Linked DNA regions of Methylomagnum ishizawai. The protein of the gene in region 1 binds, or shares a complex with, the protein of each later gene. Links are inferred from orthologs where the notes say so. Each region holds a gene or a part of one and is shown on either strand. Other genes may lie near its edges.

The links.
Region 2: the proteins of ccmB (region 1) and ccmE are in contact, whole or in part, in a solved structure (PDB 8CE8), measured with the Escherichia coli proteins. The link is inferred for Methylomagnum ishizawai from one-to-one orthologs.

The regions. Positions count from the first base shown.
Region 1 is NZ_FXAM01000001.1:4,581,384-4,593,570, forward strand. What follows is about bases 7,959-10,908. They hold ccmB (heme exporter protein CcmB), read right to left. Parts: upstream 9,798-10,908; coding sequence 9,120-9,797; downstream 7,959-9,119. Other genes in these bases: B9N93_RS20650 (Lpp/OprI family alanine-zipper lipoprotein), read left to right, coding at 8,036-8,305; B9N93_RS20655 (heme ABC transporter permease), read right to left, coding at 8,366-9,115; ccmA (cytochrome c biogenesis heme-transporting ATPase CcmA), read right to left, coding at 9,794-10,423; B9N93_RS20670 (NAD(P)/FAD-dependent oxidoreductase), read left to right, coding at 10,568-10,908. Also shown: LPS assembly protein LptD, read left to right, coding at 1-2,664; B9N93_RS20630 (peptidylprolyl isomerase), read left to right, coding at 2,692-4,047; 4-hydroxythreonine-4-phosphate dehydrogenase PdxA, read left to right, coding at 4,044-5,024; 16S rRNA (adenine(1518)-N(6)/adenine(1519)-N(6))-dimethyltransferase RsmA, read left to right, coding at 5,059-5,844; B9N93_RS20645 (alpha-D-glucose phosphate-specific phosphoglucomutase), read right to left, coding at 5,927-7,561; more of B9N93_RS20670, read left to right, coding at 10,909-11,722; B9N93_RS20675 (SRPBCC family protein), read left to right, coding at 11,796-12,187. UniProt on the Escherichia coli protein: Required for the export of heme to the periplasm for the biogenesis of c-type cytochromes.
Region 2 is NZ_FXAM01000001.1:543,553-555,551, forward strand. What follows is about bases 8,426-11,187. They hold ccmE (cytochrome c maturation protein CcmE), read left to right. Parts: upstream 8,426-9,456; coding sequence 9,457-9,918; downstream 9,919-11,187. Other genes in these bases: B9N93_RS02360 (class I SAM-dependent methyltransferase), read left to right, coding at 8,426-9,102; ccmD (heme exporter protein CcmD), read left to right, coding at 9,284-9,460; B9N93_RS02375 (heme lyase CcmF/NrfE family subunit), read left to right, coding at 9,915-11,187. Outside these bases: B9N93_RS02320 (PhnD/SsuA/transferrin family substrate-binding protein), read left to right, coding at 1-702; B9N93_RS02325 (acyltransferase family protein), read left to right, coding at 859-1,968; B9N93_RS02330 (transposase), read left to right, coding at 2,024-2,524; B9N93_RS02335 (hypothetical protein), read right to left, coding at 2,581-4,236; B9N93_RS02340 (TMEM175 family protein), read left to right, coding at 4,422-5,075; B9N93_RS02345 (YjfB family protein), read left to right, coding at 5,268-5,471; B9N93_RS02350 (hypothetical protein), read right to left, coding at 5,553-6,650; B9N93_RS02355 (class I SAM-dependent methyltransferase), read right to left, coding at 7,120-8,151; more of B9N93_RS02360, read left to right, coding at 8,260-8,425; more of B9N93_RS02375, read left to right, coding at 11,188-11,891. UniProt on the Escherichia coli protein: Heme chaperone required for the biogenesis of c-type cytochromes. Transiently binds heme delivered by CcmC and transfers the heme to apo-cytochromes in a process facilitated by CcmF and CcmH.

The DNA.
Region 1 (12,187 bases):
CCGCCCGAATCCCCGGTCCCAGCGCCAGCCCGCGCGGTCATCCCGGTTCCCGCCACCGCGCCCGCGCCGGTCACCCAAGCGGTCCCTTCCGCCCTGAAACGGATTCCCCTGGCCCTGCGGGCCGCGCCCCCGGCCAACGCCCCGCTCGCCGAGCAAGCCGCCAGCAAACCCCGCCAGCCCGGCTGGACCTGTTTGCCGTCCCAGGCCGAGGAAGCCGCCGACAAAGGCTGGGATTGCTCGCTGGAAGGCCCGGACCCCCGCGGCGCGGCCCGCGTGGTGGACGCCACCAGCGGGCAGGTCGAGAACTGGGCCGAAGCCACCACCCTCACCCGCGAGGACGAACGGCGGCTCGAACGCATCGTCAGCCAGTTCCCGGTCGATCCCTGGAAAAACATGTGCGCAAACCGGGCACGGCTCATGCCCATGAGCGAATTCCTGCTCACTCCCGAGGAAAAACTGGCGCGGGACAAGGCTCCGCTGGAAATCCAGTCCAATTATTTCGAGATGTTGGACGGCGAGATCGCCAATTTCGCCGGCGGCGTCGAGATGGTCCAGGCCGACCAGAAACTCTGGGCCGATTTCGCCACCCGCGACGTGAAGACCAACGCCTTCAACGCCCATGGCAATGTGCTGATCATGCAAAAGGGCTTGGCCCTGTCCAGCGACACCGGCTTCATGGACAGCGATACCGACCGCGGCGTGTTCCGCAACTCGCAATTCGTGCTGCCCCAGGTACCGGCCCGCGGCGCGGCCCGCCTGACCCATCTCGACAGCGACACCTTGTCGCGCTACGAAACCGTCACCTACACCACCTGCCCGAACGGCAACCACGATTGGTTGATGCACGCCTCGGACCTCAAGATCAACAAGGAAACCGGCGTGGGCCGGGCCCAGAACGCCTGGTTCGAGTTCAAGGACGTGCCGGTGTTCTACACGCCCTACATGACCTTCCCCACCGACAACCGCCGCCAATCCGGCCTGCTGGTCCCTTCGCTGGGCTATAGCCGCTATTCCGGCTTCAACTTCTCGGTCCCCTATTATTTCAACCTGGCACCCAATTACGATTACACCTTCATCCCCCGCTATTTCTCCAACCGCGGCATCCAGTTGAAGAACCAGTTCCGCTATCTCACCGAAGCCACGCGGGGCATGGTGGAACTGGATATCGTGCCCCACGACGACCTGACCGGCACCACCCGCGGCCAGGCCACGGTATTGAACGACACCCGGTTCAGCCAAAACCTCAGCAGCCACGTCAGCGCCAACTACGTCTCGGATTATTCCTATCTCGGGCAACTCGGCTCCACCTTCAATATCAACAACCGCAGCAATATCCCCAGCGTCGGCTATATGCTCTACCAGGGGGATTCGTATTCCCTGCGGACCCAAATCGATTATTTCGAGACCATCGACCCCACCGTCGCCAAGAATGCCCGGCCCTATTTCCACCTGCCGCAATTGGCGTTCAACTACGGCACCGGGATCGCCAACACCGGGCTGCAATTCCAAAGCCTGGTCCAACTGGATAGCTTCCAGAATTCCGGCATCGACCGTACCACCGGCCAAAGACTCCGGCTGCAACCCAAGATATTCTATCCCTTCCAGGGCGCGGCGGGTTATATCACCCCCAGCTTCACCTTGCAGAACAACCAGTATTGGTTGCAAAGCCCCGAGTATTGGGCGGAATCGAACAATACCCAGGCCAAGGATTCCGTGAATTTCACAGTGCCGATCACCTCCATCGATAGCGGAATGTATTTCGAGCGAGAATTCGACCTGGGAGGAAAAGCCTTGACCCAGTCCTTCGAACCACGGCTGTTCTACAACTATATCCCCTATGTCGACCAGGCCGACGCCCCGGCCTTCGATTCCTCGGCCTACGACTTCACCTTCTACCAGTTGTTCCGCGAAAACCGTTTCACGGGTGGCGACCGGGTCGGCGACACCAACCAGTTCAGCCTGGCCCTGACCACCCGGTTCATCGACCAGGCCACAGGCCGGGACCGGCTGACGGCCAGCGTGGGCAGCGCCTATTACCTCTCGAACCGGCGGGTGACTTTGCAGGGGGCACCCTCGACCTACCAATCGCAGAAAAGTTCCAACCTGATCGCCGACTTCTCCGCCATGCTGACGGAAAACTGGAGCGTGCATACCGGCGGACAATGGAATCCTTATGAAAACCAGATCGACCGGGGCATCGCGGCCCTGCAATATAACGACCGGCAGAATACCCTGCTCAATATCGCCTATCGTTATCGCAGGAACCAGAGTACACTGACCTGTGAACCCAGTCTTTTGGGCACCGGCAGTGACCAATATGTCAATCCCAACCCCTGTATCGACCTGACCGATATTTCCCTGCGGCTACCCGTTGCCCAAGGTTGGCATGTCCTGGGGCGCTGGCAGTATTCGCTCGTGGACAATTTGACCCTGCAAACCTTCGCGGGCTTCCAGCGTGAAACCTGCTGCTGGCGTTTCAGCCTCATCGCCTACCGCAATATCAATAACTTCCAATCCTCCTCCGGGCAAACCCAGGCCAATAATGGCGTCTATGTCCAGCTGGAATTGAAAGGGCTGGCCTCGTTGGGCGATTCCATCGACGAATTCATGCGCTACCAGATCAGCGGCTATCGCATGCCCGATGAAATCCTCCAGAATTATTAATCCCCAAGTTTTCCGGTATCTCCCTTTATGCAATGCAAGCGCGGATCGATAATCCTATATCTCTGCGGTCTAGGATTCGCCCTGTGGGCGGGGTGGTTGTCCGGCCCGGCCTGGGCCGATACCTCCCTGGACCGCATCGTGGCGGTGGTGGAGGACGACGTGGTGCTGGAAAGCGAGTTGGATAGGAAACTCGCCGAGATCAAGCACAACCTGGCCAGCCGTAGCGATACCCGGTTGCCGCCGGATTCGATCCTGGCCCGGCAGGTGCTGGAACGGCTCATCGTCGAGAAAATCCAGCTCCATCTGGCCGAGAAGATGGGCATCCGGGTGGACGACGAAACCCTGCGCCAAGCCGTGCAGCAAATCGCCCAGCGCAACAAGATGACCCCGGACGAACTGCGTAGCTCGCTGCGCCAGGAGGGCGTGGAATACGCCGATTTCATCGAGCAAATCCGCGGCGAGATCACGGTCCAGCGCCTCAGGGCCAGCCAGGTCAACAGCCAGATCAAGATCAGCGACCGCGAGGTGGAACAATGGCTGGCGGCGCGGGGCGAATCCAGCGCCGGGCAGGACAGCGAATACCTGCTGGGACATATCCTCATCGCCACCCCCCAGGCCGCTTCCCCCACCGAGGTGCAGAAGGCGCGGGAACGGGCCGAGAAACTGGTCCAGGACCTGCGCGGCGGCTTGGACTTCAAGCAAGCCTCGATGACCGCCTCGGACTCCAGCGAAGCCCTGAACGGCGGCGAACTGGGCTGGCGCAAGCTGGGACAGCTCCCCAGCCTGTTCACCGAGCAGGTGCCCAAGATGCACGAGGGCGAAATCGCCGACCCGATCCGCAGTCCCAGCGGTTTCCATATCATCAAGCTGTTGAGTGTCAAGGGCGCGGGCGGCGAACACATCACCAAGACCCATGTACGCCATATCCTCATCAGGACCAACGAGGTGCTGACCGACGAGGACGCCAGCAACAAGCTGCTGGCACTGCGCGCCCGCATCGAGGCCGGCGACGATTTCGCCACCCTGGCCCGCGGCCATTCCGACGATAAAGGCTCGGCGGTCAAGGGCGGCGACCTGGGCTGGGTGCAGCCGGGGGCCTTGGTGGCGGAATTCGAAGAAGCTATGAACCATCTTGCGGTGAACCAGATCAGCGAGCCGGTGCAAAGCCAATTCGGCTGGCATTTGATCCAGGTTTTGGGGCGCGAGGAATCCCAGGATACCGGCGAACTGCTCAAGAAACAGGCCCGCGACGAAATCTTCAAGCGCAAGGTGGAGGAGGAAACCGAATTGTGGATGCGCCGCATCCGCGACGAGGCCTATGTCGAAATCCGGCTCGACGATCAGACTTCGCCCAGTGCCTACGTCCCCGAGACGCTGCGATGAGGCCGCGGCTCCTGCTCAGCGCCGGGGAACCCGCCGGGATCGGTCCCGACCTCTGCGTGGCCGTGGCGCAACAGGCGTGGCCCTGCGCCCTCGCGGTGGTCGGCGACCCCGGCGTGTTGGCGGCGCGGGCGGCGCAACTCGGGCAGCCCTTGCGCCTGGAAACCATCGGCCCGGATAGCGCATTGGAAACCCACCGGCCCGGCACGCTCAATATCTGGCCGTTCCCCACCGCCGCCCCGGTCGTGCCCGGCCAGCTCGATCCCGCCAATGCCGCCCATGTGCTGGACCTCATCGACCACGGCAGCCGCGCCTGTCTGGCCGGGCATTTCGACGCGCTGATCACCGGCCCGGTCCACAAGGGTGTCATCAACCAAGCCGGGATCGGCTTCACCGGCCATACCGAATTCATCGCCGCCATCACCGGCGGCGAGCCGGTCATGATGCTGGCCGCGCCGGGGCTGCGCGTGGCCTTGGCGACCACCCATCTACCCCTGGGCGAGGTCAGCCGCGCCATCACCCGCGACCGCCTGGAAACCGTGCTGCGGGTGCTGCACGGGGATTTGCGGACCCATTTCGGCATCGCCGCGCCGCGCATCCTGGTGTGCGGCCTCAATCCCCATGCGGGCGAGGGCGGGCACCTGGGCCGCGAGGAAATCGACACCATCGAGCCGGTGCTGGCACGATTGCGGGCGGAAGGCATGGACTTGTCCGGTCCCCTGCCCGCCGACACCGTGTTCTTGCCGAAATACTTGGCGGAAACCGACGCCGTGCTAGCGATGTACCACGACCAGGGCTTGCCGGTGCTGAAGCACCTGGGCTTTGGCCGGGCGGTGAACATCACCTTGGGCTTGCCCATCATCCGCACCTCGGTCGATCATGGCACGGCGCTCGATCTGGCCGGGAGTGGCCGGGCCGATGCCGGCAGCCTCGAAGCCGCCCTCGACACCGCCATCGCCATGCAGGCCGCCCGCCGCTGAATCCTCCTTCCATCCCCCACGCTATTCGACTTCGATGAGCCATATCCCCCGCAAGCGCTTCGGCCAGAACTTCCTCCGCGACACCGCCGTGGTCCATCGTATCCTCATGGCGATTGCGCCGGGCCTGGAGGAGCATCTGGTCGAAATCGGACCGGGCGAAGGCGCGATGACCCAAAGCCTGTTGCCGAATTGCCGCCGCCTGGACGCCGTGGAAATCGACCGCGACCTGGCCGAGGGGCTGCGCCGCAAATTCGCCGCCGATCCCAGGTTCCGGCTCCACAGCGCCGACGCCCTGCGCTTCGATTTCCGCGGCCTGCGGGAAGGGAACGAAAAGTTGCGTGTGGTCGGCAACCTGCCCTACAACATCTCGACGCCCTTGATGTTCCATCTATTCGGGCAGGTGGAGGGCATCCACGATATGCACTTCATGCTGCAAAACGAGGTGGTGGACCGGCTGGCCGCCGAGCCCGGTTCCGCCGACTATGGCCGCTTGAGCATCATGGCCGGTTATCACTGTCGGGCCGAGAAACTGTTCGAAGTCCCCCCGGAAAGCTTCCATCCCCGGCCCAAGGTGGTGTCCGCCATCGTGCGGCTGATGCCCCATGCGACGCCGCCGGTCGAAGTGGACCCCCAAGTGCTGGGCAAAGTGGTCGCCACGGCATTTTCCCAACGCCGCAAGACCTTGCGGAACTCGGTCAAGACTTTGTTCGAGGAACGCGAGATCGAGGCCATGGGGATCGACCCCAATGCGCGGGCGGAGACCTTGGGCCTGGAGGACTATGCGCGGATGGCGCAGCGGTGGGTGGAGAAATCGCGATAGGGCGGCTTAGCGGTGGATAAGGAAAAGCCCGGTGGGCCATAACAACCTGCCGGGCTTTTTTTCAATCCGAACCGACCGCGCTTCAGGTGATGACCGTAGGCGCCACCATCCCCGAACGCTGCTTCACACCACCCAATTGCTCGGCCAGGGCGATCAAATCCGCCAGGAACACCTGGGTATCCTGATTGTGCAGCGCCGGGTCGCGTTCATAGCGTTCCAGGTAGATACGCAAGGTCGCGCCCTCGGTGCCGGTGCCGGACAGGCGGAAGACCATGCGCGAGCCGTTATCGAAGCCGATGCGGATACCCTGCTTATCGCTGACGCTGCCGTCCACCGGATCGGTGTAGCTGAAGTCGTCGGCGAAGGCGACCTTATAAGCCCCAAAGCTCCGCCCCGGCAGGTCCGGCAATTGCCCGCGCAGATGGGCCATGACGCCTTCGCCCGCCGCCAAATCCATGCCTTCGTAGTCGTGGCGGGAATAATAATCGCGCCCGAACTTCTTCCAATGCTCCTTGACGATATCGGCCACCGATTGCTTGCGCACCGCCACCAAATTCAGCCAGAACAGCACCGCCCACAGCCCGTCCTTCTCGCGCACATGGTCGGAGCCGGTGCCGAAGCTTTCCTCGCCGCACAAGGTGATCTTGCGGGCATCCAACAGGTTGCCGAAGAATTTCCAGCCGGTCGGGGTTTCGTAGCAATCGATACCCATCGCCGCCGCCACCCGGTCCACGGCCTGGCTGGTCGGCATGGAGCGGGCCACGCCGCGCAGGCCGGATTTATAGCCCGGCAGCAGATGGGCGTTGGCCGCCATCACCGCCACGCTGTCGCTGGGCGTCACGAAGAACTTGCTGCCCATGATCATGTTGCGGTCGCCGTCGCCGTCCGAGGCCGCGCCCAGGGTCGGGGCACCAGGACCATACATGAGCGCCGCCAATTCGTGGGCATAGACCAAATTGGGGTCGGGATGGCCACCACCGAAATCTTCCAAGGGCACGCCGTTTATCACGGAGCCGGGCATCGCGCCCAGGCGGTCTTCCAGGATGCGCTTGGCGTAGGGGCCGGTGATCGCATGCATGGCGTCGAAACACAGGCTGATGGCCCCGGTGGTCAGGGCCGATTTGATCAGGCTGAAATCGAACAGGTGCTCCATCAACTGGGCATAGTCGCCGACCGGATCGACCACGGCCACGGTTATGCCGTCGAGTGCGGTTTCGCCCAAGGTATCGAGGTCCAGGTCGGGGATCGCGGCGATCTTGTATTCGGTGATGGCCTGGCTGCGGGCATAGACGGCGTTGGTGAGGCTTTCCGGGGCCGGGCCGCCGTTGATGCCGTTGTACTTGATACCGAAATCCTCGTCGGGACCGCCGGGGTTATGGCTGGCCGACAGCACGAAACCGCCATGGGCTTTGTATTTGCGAATCAGGCAGGACGCCGCCGGGGTCGAGAGCAGGCCACCCTGCCCCACCAACAACCGTCCCACGCCATTGGCCGCCGCCATCTTAATGATGGTCTGTGCGGCCTGGCGGTTGAAATAGCGTCCGTCGCCGCCCAGCACCAGGGTCTGGCCGGCGACATCACCCAGGGTATCGAACACCGATTGCACGAAGTTCTCTAGATAGTTCTCCTGCGTAAAGACTTTGACCTTTTTGCGCAAGCCCGAAGTACCAGGCTTTTGATCCGAATAAGGTGTGGTTTTGCGGGTTTCGATCTGCATGGAGGTAATCCTGATGAGCTGGCTGAAGCGACCGGGATAGTTTACCGCGGAAACGGGCCGGGCAATCCGGGCTGGCCGGTGGCGGGATGTCACGCGGAAGGGCGCAATCTCCTGGGAATGTCAAGAAATAAACTGCTACCCAGCCCGCGACGATGGGCCACCTAACTTCAGGCCGGACTTCACGCCACGGAGCCGGAATCCCCGTCCAATAGGGCCTGATCCGCCCGTAATCTTTGGCCTATCGGCCTTTCCGGCGAGCCGCCACACTACCGCCATCCAGGACATGCCAGCGAAGTCGCGCCCTGGTACCGGGCCGGACCGGGGCCATGCTGGTGAAAATTGGCTAAGTTGTGCAAAAATAATGGTGGCAAGAGCGCCGGATTCCCGGCAAACTAAAACTTGAGTGGCATTCGTCGCCTTATCGGGCGGCGATGTCCCGTAAAATTTTCCAATCCAATAAAAAGGAAAGAAGCAATGATGAAAGCAATCAAGTTGACCGCAGTTTTGTTGTCTGCCGGCCTGACCGTGGGCTGCGCCAGCAAGTCCGACATCACCAACCTGCAAACCCAGGTTGATGGCTTGAAGGCTGAAATTTCCTCCGTGAAGAGCACCGCCGACGAAGCGCTGTCCTCCGCCCAAGCTGCTGAAGCCGCCGCCAACAAGGCCGCTGCCGCCGCTCAACGCGCTGAACAGGCGATCAACGACAAGCTGGACCGCGGCTTCCGTAAAGGCGCCATGAAGTAATCGTTCGCCCCGCGCGAAAGATTTAAAAAAACCCGGTGGGTTCGCCCCACCGGGTTTTTTTTATGCACCTTCCACCACGTCCTGCGCCCAGGCGCTGCGCCGCTCCCGGTCCAGCACCTCGGCCCTGGCCCGCATCAGCGCCACCGTGAAATAGTAGAACTGGAACGCCAGCGCCATCAGCAACAAGGGCCACAACATGCTGGGATGGATGGAGGGCTTGTCAAATTTGGTCACGGTCGGGCCTTGGTGCAAGGTGTTCCACCATTCCACCGAATAATGGATGATCGGGATGTTCACCACGCCGACCAGGATCAACACCCCCCCGGCCCGCGCCGCCGAACGCGGCTCCTCGATGGCCGAAACCAGGGCGATATAACCCAGGTACAAGAACAGGAGGATCAGCTCCGAAGTCAGCCGCGCATCCCATACCCACCACGCCCCCCACATCGGCTTGCCCCATAGGGAACCCGTCACCAAGGCCAGGAAGGTGAACGACGCCCCCAGGGCCGCCGAGCCGCGCACCATCACATCGGCCAGCTTGATGTTCCAAATCAGGTGGATGGCGCTCAGGACCGCCATGAAGGTATAGATGAACATCGACATCCAGGCGCTCGGCACATGCACGAACATGATGCGATAGCTCTGTCCCTGCTGGTAATCGGGCGGGGCCACGAACAGGCCGAGATAAAGCCCCGCCAGCATGAAGATCAAGGTGATGCCGCCCAACCAGGGGACGAGTTTCCCGGAGATGCGGTAGAAATGCTTGGGCGAGGCCAGTTTATGGAAAAACAACCAGATAGTGTTCCACATGGTGTCAACTCAGGCTGATGCGCAGCGCGGCGGCGGTCGCCAGCGGCGCAAGGGTGAGCGCCAAGACCAGCAAAGCGCCCAGGAAATAAAGCTGCCCCTCCACCGGCATCCCGGCGGCGGCGGCGGCGACGGCATTGGTGGCGAAAATCAGGACCGGGATATACAAGGGCAGCACCAACAAGGTCAGCAACACCCCGCCGCGCCTGAGGCCCACTGTCAAAGCCACGCCGATGGCCCCGATCAAGCTCAACAACGGCGTGCCGACCAGGAGGGTGATTTCCAGGGCGTAAACCGCCGGAGTGGGCAGGGCCAGGAACAGCGCCAACAGCGGGGCCATCAGCAACATGGGCAGGCCGCTCACCAGCCAATGCGCCAACACCTTGGCCAGCACCAGCACCGCCAAGGGATGCGGGCTGAGGGCGATTTGCTCCAGAGCGCCGTCGTCGAAATCGGAGCGGAACATGTTTTCCAGCGAGAACAGCGCCGCCAACAGGGCCGCGATCCAGATCACGCCCGGCGCGATTTTGCGCAGCAAGGCTTCCTCCGGGCTGACGCCCAAAGGGAACAGCGTCACCACGATCATGAAGAACAGCAAGGGATTGACCAATTCACCCCGGTGCCGGAACGCCAGGAGCAAATCCCGCTGTAGCAGGGCCAGGAAGGCGCGGAGAAGTTCGTTCATGCCAAGGTCAGTTTGACCAAGCCGCCGCGTAGCTCGACCGCTTGATGGGAAGTGAGGACCGCGAGGCCGCCGCGGGCGGCATGGTGTTCGAGCAGGCGCTGGACTAGGGCGATGCCGCCGACATCCAGCGCGGTGAACGGTTCGTCGAGTATCCACAACGCCGCCGGGGACGACACCAGCCGGGCCAGCGCCACCCGCTGCCGCTGCCCGGCGGAGAGGGCGCGGACCGGCAAATCCATCCGGTCCAGGAGGCCCACTTGGTCCAGGGCTTGCTCCAGTTTTTGCGGGTCCAGGTCCAAGCCGTTCAGGGCGAAGGCGAAACGCAGGTTTTCGCCTACCGAGAGTTCGGCTTTCAAGCCCAGATGATGGCCGAGATAGCCGATTTCCGCCAAGAAGGCCGCGCGCCGGTGGGCGATGCGGGTGCCGCGCCAGCGCACTTCGCCTTCGTGCGGGGGACTCAGCCCGGCCAGGATGCGGAGCAGGCTGGTTTTACCGCTGCCGTTGGCCCCTTCGACCTGCATGATCTGACCGGGCGCGACGCCGAAACTCAGCCCCGAAAACAGCGGGATATCGCCGCGCAGGCATTCGAGTCGGTGGGCTTCGAGGGCGGGGAGAGTCCCGGTCATGGGGCGATGCGATGGACGGGTGACGGACATGGGGGCGCATTATCTCAGAAAGCGGGCCGGGCTTACGCTGAATTTTCCCCCACCACGGGCGGTCTATCCCAGCAACGGAATTCTCAACCCACGCCGAAACCGGAACGGATCACCATGCTCATGCCTTTTTATATTCCAGGCAGGCGGCGCTTGCGGGTCGTGGTCGCGGGCGGCGGCTATGCGGGCTTGGCAGCTTTATCGGCCCTCAGGACACAGCGCCCGGACGCCGATCTCGTCCTGATCGACCCCCGCCCCCACCATCTCAAAATCACCCATCTCCATGAAAGCTTCCGCCGACCGCTGGCCGAGTTCCAGGTGCCGTTCGCCGCCTTGGGCCAACGCTTCGGCTTCCGCCATGTCCAGGCCGCGCTGCCTATCGACGAACTGGCCTTGTTGCAATGGAATACCGATCGTGCCTTGACGGTCGCGGGCCGGGCGCTGGACTTCGATTATCTCTTGATCGCCACTGGCGGCAGTTACCCCAAGCTGGAAAAAAGCCCGGAAACCCTGGACCTGGACGATTTCAGCGCCGAAACCGGCTCCGGCTTGATCGACCTCTACCGCGACGCCATCGAAACCCGGAGCGGCTATCTGACCGTGGTGGGCGCGGGCGCGACCGGCATCCAATTCCTGTTCGAGATCGCCCATTACCTCCAGCGGCAGCGCAGCGCCTGCCGTTTGCGGCTGGTGGACGCCAACCCCGCCCCGCTCGGCCAATTCCGGCCCGAGTTGGGCCGTTACGTGCAGGCCCGCCTGGCTGATCTCGGCATCGATTACCACCCCGGCCAATTCTTCCAGGGGCAGGCCGACGGCGTCCTCAAACTCCGCGCCAGCGTTTCCGGCGAACCGCTGGCATTGGCTTCAGACCTGACGCTGTTGTTCCTGGGCAATCACCCGGTCCAGCGCTGGGAGGCCAATCGGTTCGGCCAGATCGTGAGCGGCGGCGCGGTGTTGGAACGCCTCTATACCGCCGGGGATTGCTCGCGTTACCGCCCGCCGGGTTCCAACGCCTTGAGCGCCCAGACCGCCCTCCGCAAAGGCCGGCTGGCGGCCCGCAACCTCCTGCGCCACGCCAGCCCGGTGCGGCTGCTGGAACCTTATTTGCATCGCGATTTGGGCTATGTCGTCAGCCTGGGACCGGAAGACGCGGTGGGCTGGATCGGCCTCGAACCCAATGTGGTGGGTGGCGCGCCCGCCACGGTGGCGAAGGACATCGTCGAGGCCCAATATGATTTGCTGCTGGCGGGGGTCGATACCTATGTGCCTTGAGCGGACCCGGCGGAGGCATTGCGGGTGGGCGGGTCAAAAGATTTCGGTAGGCATCAGTCCAAAGGAGAAAGCGATGTTGTTTGGCGCGAAACAGCCGGTGGTGGCGAAAGCCAGCACGGTCATCAAAAAGCCCGTGGTGGATGTGTTCCATTTCATCGGCGAGGATTTTTTCAGCAACTACCCCAAGTGGTCGCCCGAGGTGGTCGAATTGAAGCCGCTGTCCACCGGCCCGGTGCAGGTCGGCTCCATGGCCTGGCAGGTCCGGGTGGACCGCGGCCACCGCACCGAATCCACCTTCGCCGTGACCGATCTCCAACCCAACCGGCGCATCGCCTTCAGCGGCGTGTCCAACGCCTTCCACTGCGCCTACGAATTGCGGCAGGCCGGCCCGGACGCGGCTACCCAGGTCGCGTTCACCTTCGAGTTGCCGGAACTGGAACTCTATATGCGGCCCTTCGAGCAATT
Region 2 (11,999 bases), 4.0 Mb from region 1 along the record:
CAAGTGGGCGCGCAGTTGAGCGGCTGGTATCTGCTGAACACCTATCTGCAACGGCGCTTGCAGCGGGCGATCCATTTCGAGCAATTGCCCGCCGGGCGCGAACTGGGCCAGGAGGTGGTGGATTTGCTGTTCGCCAAGCCGTTCGAGGCATGCGCGATGATGCAGAAGCGGGGTTTCATCCCGCTGCTGCGTCCGGTCGGCGAGGCCGATGAGGTGGTGATCGTGATGCGGGCCGACGATCCCAGGACGTTGGCCGATCTGCCCGAAGCGCAGGCGGTGACGGCTTCGCAGGGGAGTTTCGTCTATGTACTGGGGCGGTTCTTGTGCGACGAGAACGGATTGGATTCCTCGCGCTTCCAGCAGCATTTCGCGGGCAACGAGATCAAGGCGCTGCAAATGCTGCTGAAGCAGCAGGCGGACGTGTTGTTCATGCTCAAGAAAACCTATTACGGGCTGTCCGGGCTGACCCGCGGCAATACCCGCGTGGTGGACGAGAGCGATACCCAGTTCGCTTTCCATTTGCTGTGTATCGATCCGGCCATCGCGGCGCAGAAGGACGACATTACCCAGACCTTCCTGAATATGGCGGAGGACGACCAGGGTCGGCAAATCCTCAAGGATATCCAGTTGGAGGGCTGGTGCGTGCCGCAGGAGGGGGAATTGGGAATGTTGATGCGGTTGTATGAGCGGTATTCGGAGTAGGGGAATATAGGCTTTGGCGGGGTTGCTATATAAAATACTGGCCCCGCCTTTTTATTTATACTACGCATAAACGCTATAAATATCTGCTCAAACCATAACCCGCGCAGTGCCTTTCAAACCGATATATATGAGAATCCCGGCCATCTAGCGCACTCCATGCCCATCAAAACAAGACTGGAATGGCTGGATGGGCTGAGGGGATGGGCCTGTATCGTGGTGTTTCTACACCACTTGGTGGGCGCTTTCCTGCTCGAATATCTACCGGAATACAAAGGCCCATGGAACTCGTTCATCACCGACGGTGGCCTCGCGGTATCTGTCTTTTTCGTGATTTCCGGTTTCGCCTTGAGCGTGAAAGGGGTTTATGGGGAGGGCGGCAGTCTGCTCGTGGCCACCACATCGAGATATTTCAGGCTGGCCATCCCGGTATTCGCTGTCTCCCTGATCGCGTTTTTGCTGATGAAGGCGCATTTGATCTTCAACAAAGACGCGGCCCGATATTTGGCCGATCTAATGCGGTGGGATGCCCGTACCTATAATTGGATCGGCGACCACTTCCACACCCAACCAAACTTCGGCGGGATGCTGACGTTTGCCTTCTACGAGTGCTTTTTCGAATATCAGCCGAAAACCAGCTATAACTCAAGTTTATGGACCATGCAGACTGAACTGCTCGGTTCATATATGCTCTATGCGTTCATCGCCATCTATAGAAGCCATGGCAAAGCCAACTGGCTTGTCGCGCTTATTCTATTGGTTTTCTTCTACCTGAAAAATCAAAAGCTAGCCTGTTTCTGGCTGGGCTATATCCTATGCGAACTCAATAAATCGCACTTCGATAAGCGCGACTTTACTTCCGTCGGGTCCGAGGTATTGGCATTCGCGATCATCGCCACCGATGGGTATATATCGACTTGGCATAGGGGGTTCGAGAACCACCCGAAAGTGATGTGCCTCATGGCGGCGAGTATCGTGCTGGCGGTGGCTTTATCCCCACGCCTCAAAGCGCTGCTTTCCTCCGGCCTTTCGCTTTTCCTGGGGAAAATATCGTTCCCCCTCTATCTGATACAGATCGTTGTCATATGCTCATGGTCGTCCTTTTTGTTGATCGCATTGCCGGGATTGGGCCTGGGAAAAGCCATAACGGCGGGTATGATATTGGTCACGACCGCCATGATATGCTTGGTCATCAGCCGGTATCTGCTTGCGGTGGAAACAATGAGCATGAGGCTCTCCAAAGCCATCGCTTTGAAATTACTTCCATAACCGTGGCGGATGCAGTCGCCCGCGTGATCCGGGCCGGGCAAAGCTACCTATCTTTATGATCACCGATCTGCCCGCCGACATTCCCGCCACCACCATCGCCGACCTTTACCGCCGAAGGTGGACCCTGGAAACCGCGTTCCAACACGTCGAAAGGCATTTCAATTCCGAGATCGAAACCCTGGCCTATCCCAAGGCCGCCCTGTTCGGATTCGCCCTGGCCCTGGTGGCCTATAACATTTCCTCGGTGATGATCTCGGCGCTGGATTGCGTCCACCCAAAGCCGGTATCCAAGGATGTTTCCGGGTATTACATTGCCCACGAGATCGCCGCCACCTTCCTCGCCCTCGTCCAGCTGGGCGAGGCCTTGGATTGGGTATCCGTCGCCGCCCGCACCCCGTCCGGGTTCGCCGCCTGGCTGCGCGAAACCGCCCGCAACGTCAATCTCCGCGCCCTGAGGAAGCATTCGAGGGGTCCCAAACAGCCAAAATCCAAGCCCCCCTACGATCCAAAGCAGCCCCATGTCTCGACTTATCAATTGCTTACGGGTAAGAAGTAGTCACTTTGAAAGGGCTGGCCCATGAACCACGCCATAACCCCGGCGATTTTTCAAGCTTATCGGCTTTCTTTGAAAAAATTGAAAAAGCGCTCATCCTCGCGCTCGTATTTGTTCACGAGATGGCGCAAAGTCGGCCTGTTGCGGGATTCGGAGAGCTTGCCCTCCAGCGAACCCAGCCGCTCCATGATGTCGCCGTAAAACTTCTCGGTTTCCCTGGATCGGAATAAACTTGAACCACGCCGTGCGGCATGGACGATACAGGAAATATCCAGCAGGGTTCTTAATGCCCGGTAATTTGGAGTTTGTAGATACCGCTCGCAACTGATATGCATATCCGCCACATGGTCGGGAACCTTTTTCCTGATCTTCCGCCTCTCTTTCATGAATTGGATTTCATAGCCACCACCCCTGACGCTCCAATCCCTGGTTTGAATATCATTTATGATATCCACGAAGAAATCATCCGCCTCTTCCCGGAACCCGGAATCGGCATGGAGCGCCGCCAAATTTTTGCCAATATCGATGGCCGCCTCGAAGTCGGGCGAGACTCCCCCCAAGGCGCTTAAACCCTCATAGCGTGCGCTGATCTCGCCGGAGCGGTTGTGGACGATCCTCTCCAAGGAGCGTTGAATCTCCAAGCGGATCGCGGCTTGGTTCTGGTGGCAGAACGCGAAGAAATCCGGGTCCGGTGCCACCGCCTCCTTGAGGGCGCGTTTGTTTTCGATGATTTTGTCGCGGATACGTTGTTGCAGGGCGGGATTCTCGCCGGGGTCCGAGGCGCGCTCGGCGATGCCCGAATAAACCGTGTCGTCCGTGAATATCAGTTTGGCGATGGCCCAATATTTCCCATCCTCGCATATATCGTACTTATCGTGGATCCCATCGTAAAAACTCAGGAGCCTGCCATCGAAGATCGGCAAGGTACTCGGCAAATAATTCAATTCTTTGATGCAGTCTTTGTCGATATAGCCGGATAAAAAATGCGTCAGCGCCCGGTCTATGAATTCGGGGACCAGTACATATTTGCGCTTGGTAGTATAGATGGATTTCCTATTATCCTTGGTCCGTTTGTCGATGCCCCGCTCGTCGAGGTCGGCGTCGGACGGGGCCGGGAAATATTTCACCGGCGCGAACGAGAGTTTCTTGGCGGCGGCGATGCGCATGGAATTGAGGGATTGCCCGTGGTCGATCTTGATGAATTCCAGATAGGTTTCCACCTCCGATTCACGCACTTCCCCATTTTCGTCCGCAGGGATCGCAAGCCCATAGTTTTGGTCCGAGAGGTCGTTTTCTTCCAGCATGATGGAAGAGAACAAAACCAGCATGAAACCCCGCTGCCCTTGAATGAAAGCTTCCTTGAACGCCATGGCCTTCGCCTGGTGTTTGGCGCGGTCGAGGATATCTCGCACCGAGCGGTATGGAACGAACTCCGACAGGATATTATTGCCGTCGCCGGTCCTGATCTTGGGCTGGAGGGGGCCGATCAAATAACGGTAGATTTCACCGGTAATGCATTCAATAAGCACCTCCTGGCGGCTCGATAGGGTTTTTTTCACCCATTTTTTGGACTCTCCGCCCCGCAAAGGGTTCTTACGGGGAATCGCGCCGAGTTGGGTGGGATTGGCGCTGGCCGTGGTTTCTCCTTCCCGGGCTTTGAAGGCGCTAAAATCCTTATGACCTTTTCCAAGCAAGGGATTTTTATTCTTACACATGGCAATGATCTCGGTTGGCTGAAACGGCATCCGAATCAATATAATACAAATTCAGCGATAGGCATGAGCCGTTCGGGCACGCTGCCCTTCAAGCCGCAAAATCCGGTCTCAGCGGCGCTGTTTGCGGGGACCGATTTAAGTAGGCTATCGCCATCGCTTTCACATGCCGCCAGGAGCAACCCCCCATGTCCGAACACAATGGCCACGGCTTCGAGAAAGGCCGCTTGCAATCCCTGAGCGATGGCGTGTTCGCCATCGTGATGACCCTCCTCGTGCTGGAAATCATCGCCGACGAGGTCACGGGGGCCGGTTCCGCCGCCGAACTCCACAAGGCGCTGCTGGAACTCTGGCCCAAGGTGCTGAGCTACGCCATCAGCTTCGCGGTGGCGGCGGTGTTCTGGATCGACCAGCACGCCGATCTCCACCACCTGACCCACACCGACAACCGCTTCCTGTGGATCAATATCTGCTTCCTGTTCTGGATTTCGCTGCTGCCGTTCTCCGCCGCCATGCTTGGCGAGCATCATCAATACGCCGTGGCCAGCATCATCTACGGTTGTAATATGATCCTGGCCTCGCTGACCCTGCACGCCAGTTGGCTCTACGCCGTCCGCAACCACCGGCTGGTCAAACCCGACCTCGGTCCCGAGGTCATCCGCCAGGCCAACCGCCGCTTGCTGGTCGGGCCGCCGTTCTATGCCCTGGGCATAGCCATCGCCTTCCACAGCCCCCATGCCAGCTATCTGGTGTATGTGCTAATGGCGGTCCTATACGTGGTGGCGGGACTCGTACCCATCCGGTGGCGGACCCGGATGCTGGGCGCGGCGGACGGCGGATGAGCGGGACCGGGCCGGTGCGGCGTCGGGATTTCCGCCAGGGCATTTCCACGCCATTGGTAGGGTGGGCATGTATTCCGTGTCCGCCGGGATAGCCCAAAAATGGTGGGCATGGGGATATGCCCACGGCTGGGCGTAAACCCAAACCAAAAATGCTCTAGCCTTAGCCTATGAACCAACACCCAGGGGACATCCATGGATATTTCGGGTCTTTCCGATTCGGGCTTGATGGGCTTGGCCCAGGCCATGAACGACAGCAAGCTGCAAGAGAAGATCGGCGCTTCGGTGATGAAGATGGCCCACGACCAAGCCAAGCAAGAGGGGCAGGACGCGCTCCAACTCATCGCCTCGGCCACGCCCTCCGGGTCGCTCGGCCATCACCTCGATGTCTGGGCTTGAGTCTGGGGGCGGGGGGCGGGCTGTTCGGGTTGGGTCCGCCCTGGCGCGGAAGGGGCCGGGCGTCCCTGCCCGGTGCTGGGTTTACGCGGCTCTGGCCGTCCTGCTCGTCCCATAGCGGGCGATCAGCCGTTCCAGCCGTGCCGGGTCGCGCAGGCAGGCGTTGAATTCGCTATCGAGGCATTGCTCGTAATGGCGGATCAACACGCTGTCGGTGGGGCGGGGCGGGGCGACCGATTTCAGCATATGCAGGACGTGGTGCAGGAAATGCCTGCGGAGTACGGAATCCTGGGGAATCAGCGGCGGGCGCGGTGCCTGGGCGGCGGCGGGCGTCTCGACCGGCGTCGGCGTCTCGACGGCGGTGGCGGTCGGCGCGACCGGGGCCGGAGGCGCGGCCACGGCCAGCGCCGCGATCCGGGCCGCGTAATCGGCCCGCAGCTTGAGCAGGCTGGCTTCGTCGCGCAGGCAGGCGTCGATGCGGCTCTGGACCAATTGCCCATAATGGCGGATCAGGACGCTATCGCCGGGGCGGGGACCGGCGACGGTCTGCGCCATCAGGGCCGTGTGCTGCATGAAGTGGCGGCGTAACACCGAATCTTCCGGCACCCAGGCCGGGCGCGGGGTGCGGACGGGTGGGGCGGCGACTGGCGCGGTTTCGGCTGGGATTGGAGCGGCGGTGGTAGCAACAAGGGGTTCCTCGACCGGCGTCGGCGCTTCGATAACGGTGGCGGTCGGCGCGACCGGGGTCGGAGGCGCGGTCACGGCCAGCGCCGCGATCCGGGCCGCGTAATCGGCCCGCAGCTTGAGCAGGCTGGCTTCGTCGCGCAGGCAGGCGTCGATGCGGCTCTGGACCAATTGCCCATGATGGCGGATCAGGACGCTATCGCCGGGGCGGGGACCGGCGACGGTCTGCGCCATCAGGGCCGTGTGCTGCATGAAATGGCGGCGCAGCACCGAATCCTCCGGCACCCAGGCCGGGCGCGGTGCCACAGTTGGTACGGCGGCGACCGGCACCACCGCCACGGCGGGAGGCTCGGCCACTTGCGCTGCGGCGGGAACGGGTTCGCTGGCCGGTGGCGGCGGTTCGGCGGTGCGGAGTTGGGAGGTGGTTGCCGGGGTTTCCGAGGCGGGTTCGGCCTGGGTTTGGAGCCGGGGCGGAATATCGGGGCGTGGCTGGTCCACCGCGTGGTGACGGGTGGATTGGGGGGACCATGCAAACTTGTATAGGAAATAAACCAGCGCTAGGACTAATAAAACGGCTATGGCGGTTAGCATATAATCATTATTAGGTGGTTGTTGTAAGGGCGGAATCCCGCAGGAGTAAAGCCAATGTTTGGCGGCAGCGGGGCTGGGACGTCTTGCCAGCGGCCCGTTTCCGGTGGTTACGGAGGGTTTCGATCAATTGGGTCCGGCATATTGGTGGTCCGATAGGTTTGGTCGTCGCCGTCCATAAACGCCTTTGTTTGAAACCCCGGCGCACGGGGTTTGCTTGGGTCGGAAGACACCCTGGATAAAAGGTCGCCAGGGTGGTTTCATCGCTATTATCTTGGGCACCCGGCCTGGGCTTGAGAGAGTGCCAAAGAGCCGATGATCTTGCAACTCTTTTCTAGCCGTGCCGGGCGGGGCGGTGGGGCCGGTTTCCATTGCGCAATCAATGCTTTAGGGCCAGGATGACCTTGAAGCCCTCGGCTTCCGCCAGGGTGGCCGCCCGCGCTCCCAGGGCTTCGATTTCCGGCTCATAGGGCAGATGCCGGTTGGCGACCAGGAACAAGCGCCCGCCCGGTTTGAGCGCCGCGAGGCCCGCCCGCACGAAGGCCCGGCCCAGCGCCGACAGCGCCGCCCGTCCCGTGTGGAACGGCGGGTTCGTCACCACGAAATCCAAGCGCGACACCGGCAAGCCCAGGGTCACGTCGGCCCAATGGAATTGCGCTGCCGGGTGTCCTTCCAGGTTGCGGCGGGCGGCGTCCAGCGCCTTGTGTTCGGATTCGAACAGGTGCAGTTCGGCGATCTGGCGCGGGCGGGCCAGGATTTCCCGGCTCAGATAGCCATAGCCCGCGCCCAGATCGGCCCCGCGCCCGGCCAGATCGTCCGGCAGGTGGCGGGCCAGGAGGCGCGAACCCAGGTCCAGCGCCTTCCAACTGAACAGGCCGGGGCGGCTCATCAAGCCGGTATCCGCGATGCCGTGCCAATCCCCGCCTTGCAACCATGTTTCCAACAGGCCGCGATCCAGCTTGGCCGGGTCTTTGCGGGCCAGGAACACCCGGCATTTGTGCTTGCTATAGGTTTCGACGCCGCCCATCAACTCGGCACAACGGCGTTCCAGCGAGGGCGCGCCCAGGTCGTTGGCGGCGCTGACGATCAAGCTGCCGCCTTCGTCCAGCAGCGCGGCGGCGCGGGCGTAGTGGTGGAGGACTTCTTCCTTGTGCTTGGTGGCGAACACGAGGCAGAGGGAGGCGGGGGAGGCGGGTTCGTCGGTGCGGACTTCGAGCCCGAGCCGGGCCAGGGCGTCGGCACCGGGCTTGTCGGTTTGGTAATAATGGACGGGGCGCGGTGGGAGCGCGTCCAGATAAGCGCCGGGCAGGGCGCGGAACACGGCGGCGGGACCGCCGCCCGCCAGGATGCCGGGATGGCGGGCGATGAAACTGTCGAGCGCGGCGGCGCGGGGATCGTGCGGGGAAGCCATGGGATACGGGTACTCGGGCGATGGGGGATGACAGGGGTTTTTCCGGTATTCTGACAGGCCATCCTGTGCCGACGCCATCCAAATTCCATTGCCAAGGAGCCTAGCCCCATGTCCAGTCCGATCCGCCTGCCGTATTTCGATGCTTTGCTCAAGCTGTTGGACGAGGGGCATCCCGTCCTGGAACAAGTGTTCGGCCGCCATGTGCATTGGGGCTATTGGCCCGAACCTAAGGCCGCGACCGGCACGCCGGAAGATTTCGCGGTAGCCGCCGAAGCTTTGTCGCGGTTGGTGTATCAGGCGGCGGGCGTGACCGATGGCATGAAGGTGTTGGATGCGGGTTGCGGCTTCGGCGGCACCACGGCCAGCTTGAACGCCAATTTCGAACGCATGGCCCTGGCCGGGCTGAATATCGATCCGCGCCAACTCGAAAGGGCCGGGAGCCGCATCGTGGCCCGGCCCGGCAACACGCTGGAATGGATCGAGGGCGATGCTTGCGCCCTGCCGTTCGAGGATGCCAGTTTGGATGCGGTGCTGGCGGTGGAGTGTATTTTCCACTTCCCGAGCCGGGAACGATTCTTCCGGGAGGCTTTCCGGGTGTTGAAGCCGGGCGGACGGCTGGCCTTGTCGGATTTCCTGCCGACGGCGGGTTTGAAGCCGTTCATGGGCTTGGCGGGGATGTGGCCCGCGACCTTGGGGTTTTATGGGCGTTGCGATTTCCGCCATGGATTGGAGGATTACCGCCGGTTGGCGCAAGGAACCGGGTTCGCCGTAAGCGTGGAGCGGGATATTACCGGGGAGACCCTGCCGACCTACGATTTCATCCGCAAGCTGGCCAAAGAGTTCACCCTGCCCAGCGTGTCGGCGGCGGCGGAGACTTTGTTCGCCGAATGGGCCAGCCGCTTGGGGGTATTGCGGTATGCGGTGCTGGGGTTCGAGAAGGCGGGTGGATAAGCCGCTCCAACGGGCGGTGGGATGTTCCGCCGTGCCGCATCCCGCTGCGGGACACCCAGCATTTCACAGCCAAACCCCCGCCGAACCGCTAGAATATCCCGCCTCGCATCCCAGCCCCCGATGGGGCGGCTCCCCAAGCGTTCCGCGCCGGTCCCTCCTTCCATCCACATCCGCTATCGCAATGAACTGGAACGAATTCTTCTCCATGGGCGGCTACGCCCTCTATGTCTGGACCTCCTATGGCCTAATGGCCGTGATCCTGGTCCTCAATCTGCTGGCACCCCTCAAACGCCATGCCGAGGTGCTGAAAACCATCGCCCGCCGCCTGAAACAAGAAGCGCAACGGAGGCCGTCATGATGACCCCGCGCCAAAAACGCATGACCGTGGTGGGGCTGATCCTGGTGGGCGTCAGCGTCGCCGCCTTCCTGGCCCTGACCGCGTTCCAGAAGAACCTCTTGTATTTCTACACGCCCAGCCAGGTCGCCGCCGGGGAAGCGCCGAAGGGCTATCCGTTCCGGGTCGGCGGGCTGGTGGTGCCGGGCACGGTGCAGCGCGAGGCCAACGGCACTACCGTCCATTTCACCCTCAGCGACGGTGGCCCGGCCACGGTGCAGGTGGTCTACACCGGCATCCTGCCGGATTTGTTCCGTGAAGGGCAGGGCATCATCTCCATCGGCCAGCTCAACCCGGCGGGCGTGTTCGAGGCCGGCGAAGTCCTCGCCAAGCACGACGAGAACTATATGCCGCCCGAAGTCGCCGATTCCCTCAAACACAACGGCCAAGCGCCCATCGACTACTCAGGGTGGAAGAAATGAGCCCCGAACTCGGACATCTGGCTTTGATCCTGGCCTTGCTGACCGCGCTGATGCAAGCGACCTATCCCTTGCTGGGCGCGGCGCGGCGCATTCCCGCCTGGATGGCGGTCGGACCCGCCGCCGGGAGGGCGCAATTCCTGTTCCTGGCGGTGTCGTTCGGCTGTCTGGTGGCGGCATTCGTCAACCATGATTTTTCGGTCCTGTACGTGGCCCAGCATTCCAATAGCAGCCTGCCCTTGTATTACCGCATCTCGGCCACCTGGGGGGCGCACGAAGGCTCCATGCTGTTGTGGGCCTTGATCCTGGGCTTGTGGACGGTGATGGTGACGGGGTTCAGCCGGGGCTTGTCGCTGGAATTCCAGGCGCGGGTTTTGGGCGTGATGGGGCTGGTGAGCGTCGGGATTTTGCTGTTCATCCTGCTGACCTCGAATCCATTCGAGCGCATCGTCCCGGCCCCCGCCGACGGCAACGACCTCAATCCCTTGTTGCAAGATTTCGGTATGACCATCCATCCGCCCATGCTGTACATGGGCTATGTGGGTTTGTCGGTGGCGTTCGCCTTCGCCATTGCGGCCTTGCTGGGCGGCTCGCTAGATTCGGCCTGGGCGCGGTGGTCGCGGCCCTGGACCTTGATCGCCTGGGTGTTCCTGACGGCGGGTATCGTGCTGGGTTCGTGGTGGGCGTATTACGAACTGGGTTGGGGCGGTTGGTGGTTCTGGGACCCGGTGGAAAACGCTTCGTTCATGCCTTGGCTGGTGGCGACGGCCTTGCTGCATTCCCTGGCCGTGACCGAGAAGCGCGGCGCGTTCAAAGCCTGGACGGTATTGCTGGCGATCTTCGCCTTTTCCTTGAGTTTGCTGGGGACGTTCCTGGTGCGCTCGGGTGTGCTGACTTCGGTCCATGCCTTTGCCTCCGATCCGGCGCGGGGCTTGTTCATCCTGGTGTTGCTGGCCCTGGTGGTAGGCGGTTCCTTGCTGTTGTACGGGTTACGCGCCCCGGCTATCCGCGATACCGCCCAATTCGGCTTCGTCTCCAAGGAAAACCTCTTATTGCTGAACAATATCCTGTTGGTCACGGCCAGCGCCAGCATCCTGCTCGGGACGTTGTATCCCTTGCTGCTGGACGCCTTGAAGCTGGGCAAGATTTCGGTGGGTTCGCCCTATTTCGCTAGCGTGTTCGCGCCCTTGATGACCCCGATTTGCCTGCTGGCCGGGATCGGGCCGATGCTGGCCTGGCGCGAGGCGCAGCTCGGCAAGCTATTGTTCCGGGTACGCTATCTGGCCTTGGCGAGTTTGCTGCTCGGGATCGTCGCTACCGCCGTGTTCTGGGATATCGCCGATATCAAGGCGCTGGCGGGCTTGACGATGGCGTTTTGGTTGGCGGGCAGCGCGGGTTTCACCCTGTGGAACCGGCTCCGGCTGCGCGGCAGCTTGGCGGAAGGTCTGCGCTCGCAATCGCGCAGCGTGTACGGCATGACCCTGGCCCATTGCGGTATCGCGGTGTTCCTGGTCGGCGTGGTGCTGTCGAATGGGTATAGCGAGGAAAAAATCGTCAAGCTGGCTCCGGGCGAGGCCGTGGAAGTGGGCGGCTACCGTATCGTGTTCCAGGGCGTGACCGATGTGCAAGGGCCGAATTTCGTGGCGCGGGAAGGCGATTTCCAAGTGCTGCGCGAGGGCGGGGAAATCGCCCGGTTGTCGCCGCAAAAGCGCGTCTACAAGGTCCAGCGCAATATGATGACCGAGGCCGCCATCGATCCCGGCCTGACCCGCGATCTCTATGTCGCCCTGGGCGAGCCGATGGAAGCCGGGGCGTGGAGCGTGCGGGCCTATTACAAGCCGTTCATCCGCTGGATTTGGCTGGGCGGTGTGCTGATGATGAGCGGAGGTTTGTTTTCGGCGGCGGACCGGCGTTACCGGCTGGCGCGGGAAGCCGCCGGGCCAGAGGCCAAACTGGTGGGGGACTTGGTCCGTTGAGGGCCGCGGTGCGCCGCTCCCATCCGGGGAGGGTGCACCGTATCGCCTTGGTTTTATTGGCCTATTCCTCTTTTGAGCCTGTCTTTCATCTTGGACGCATTGGCTGCC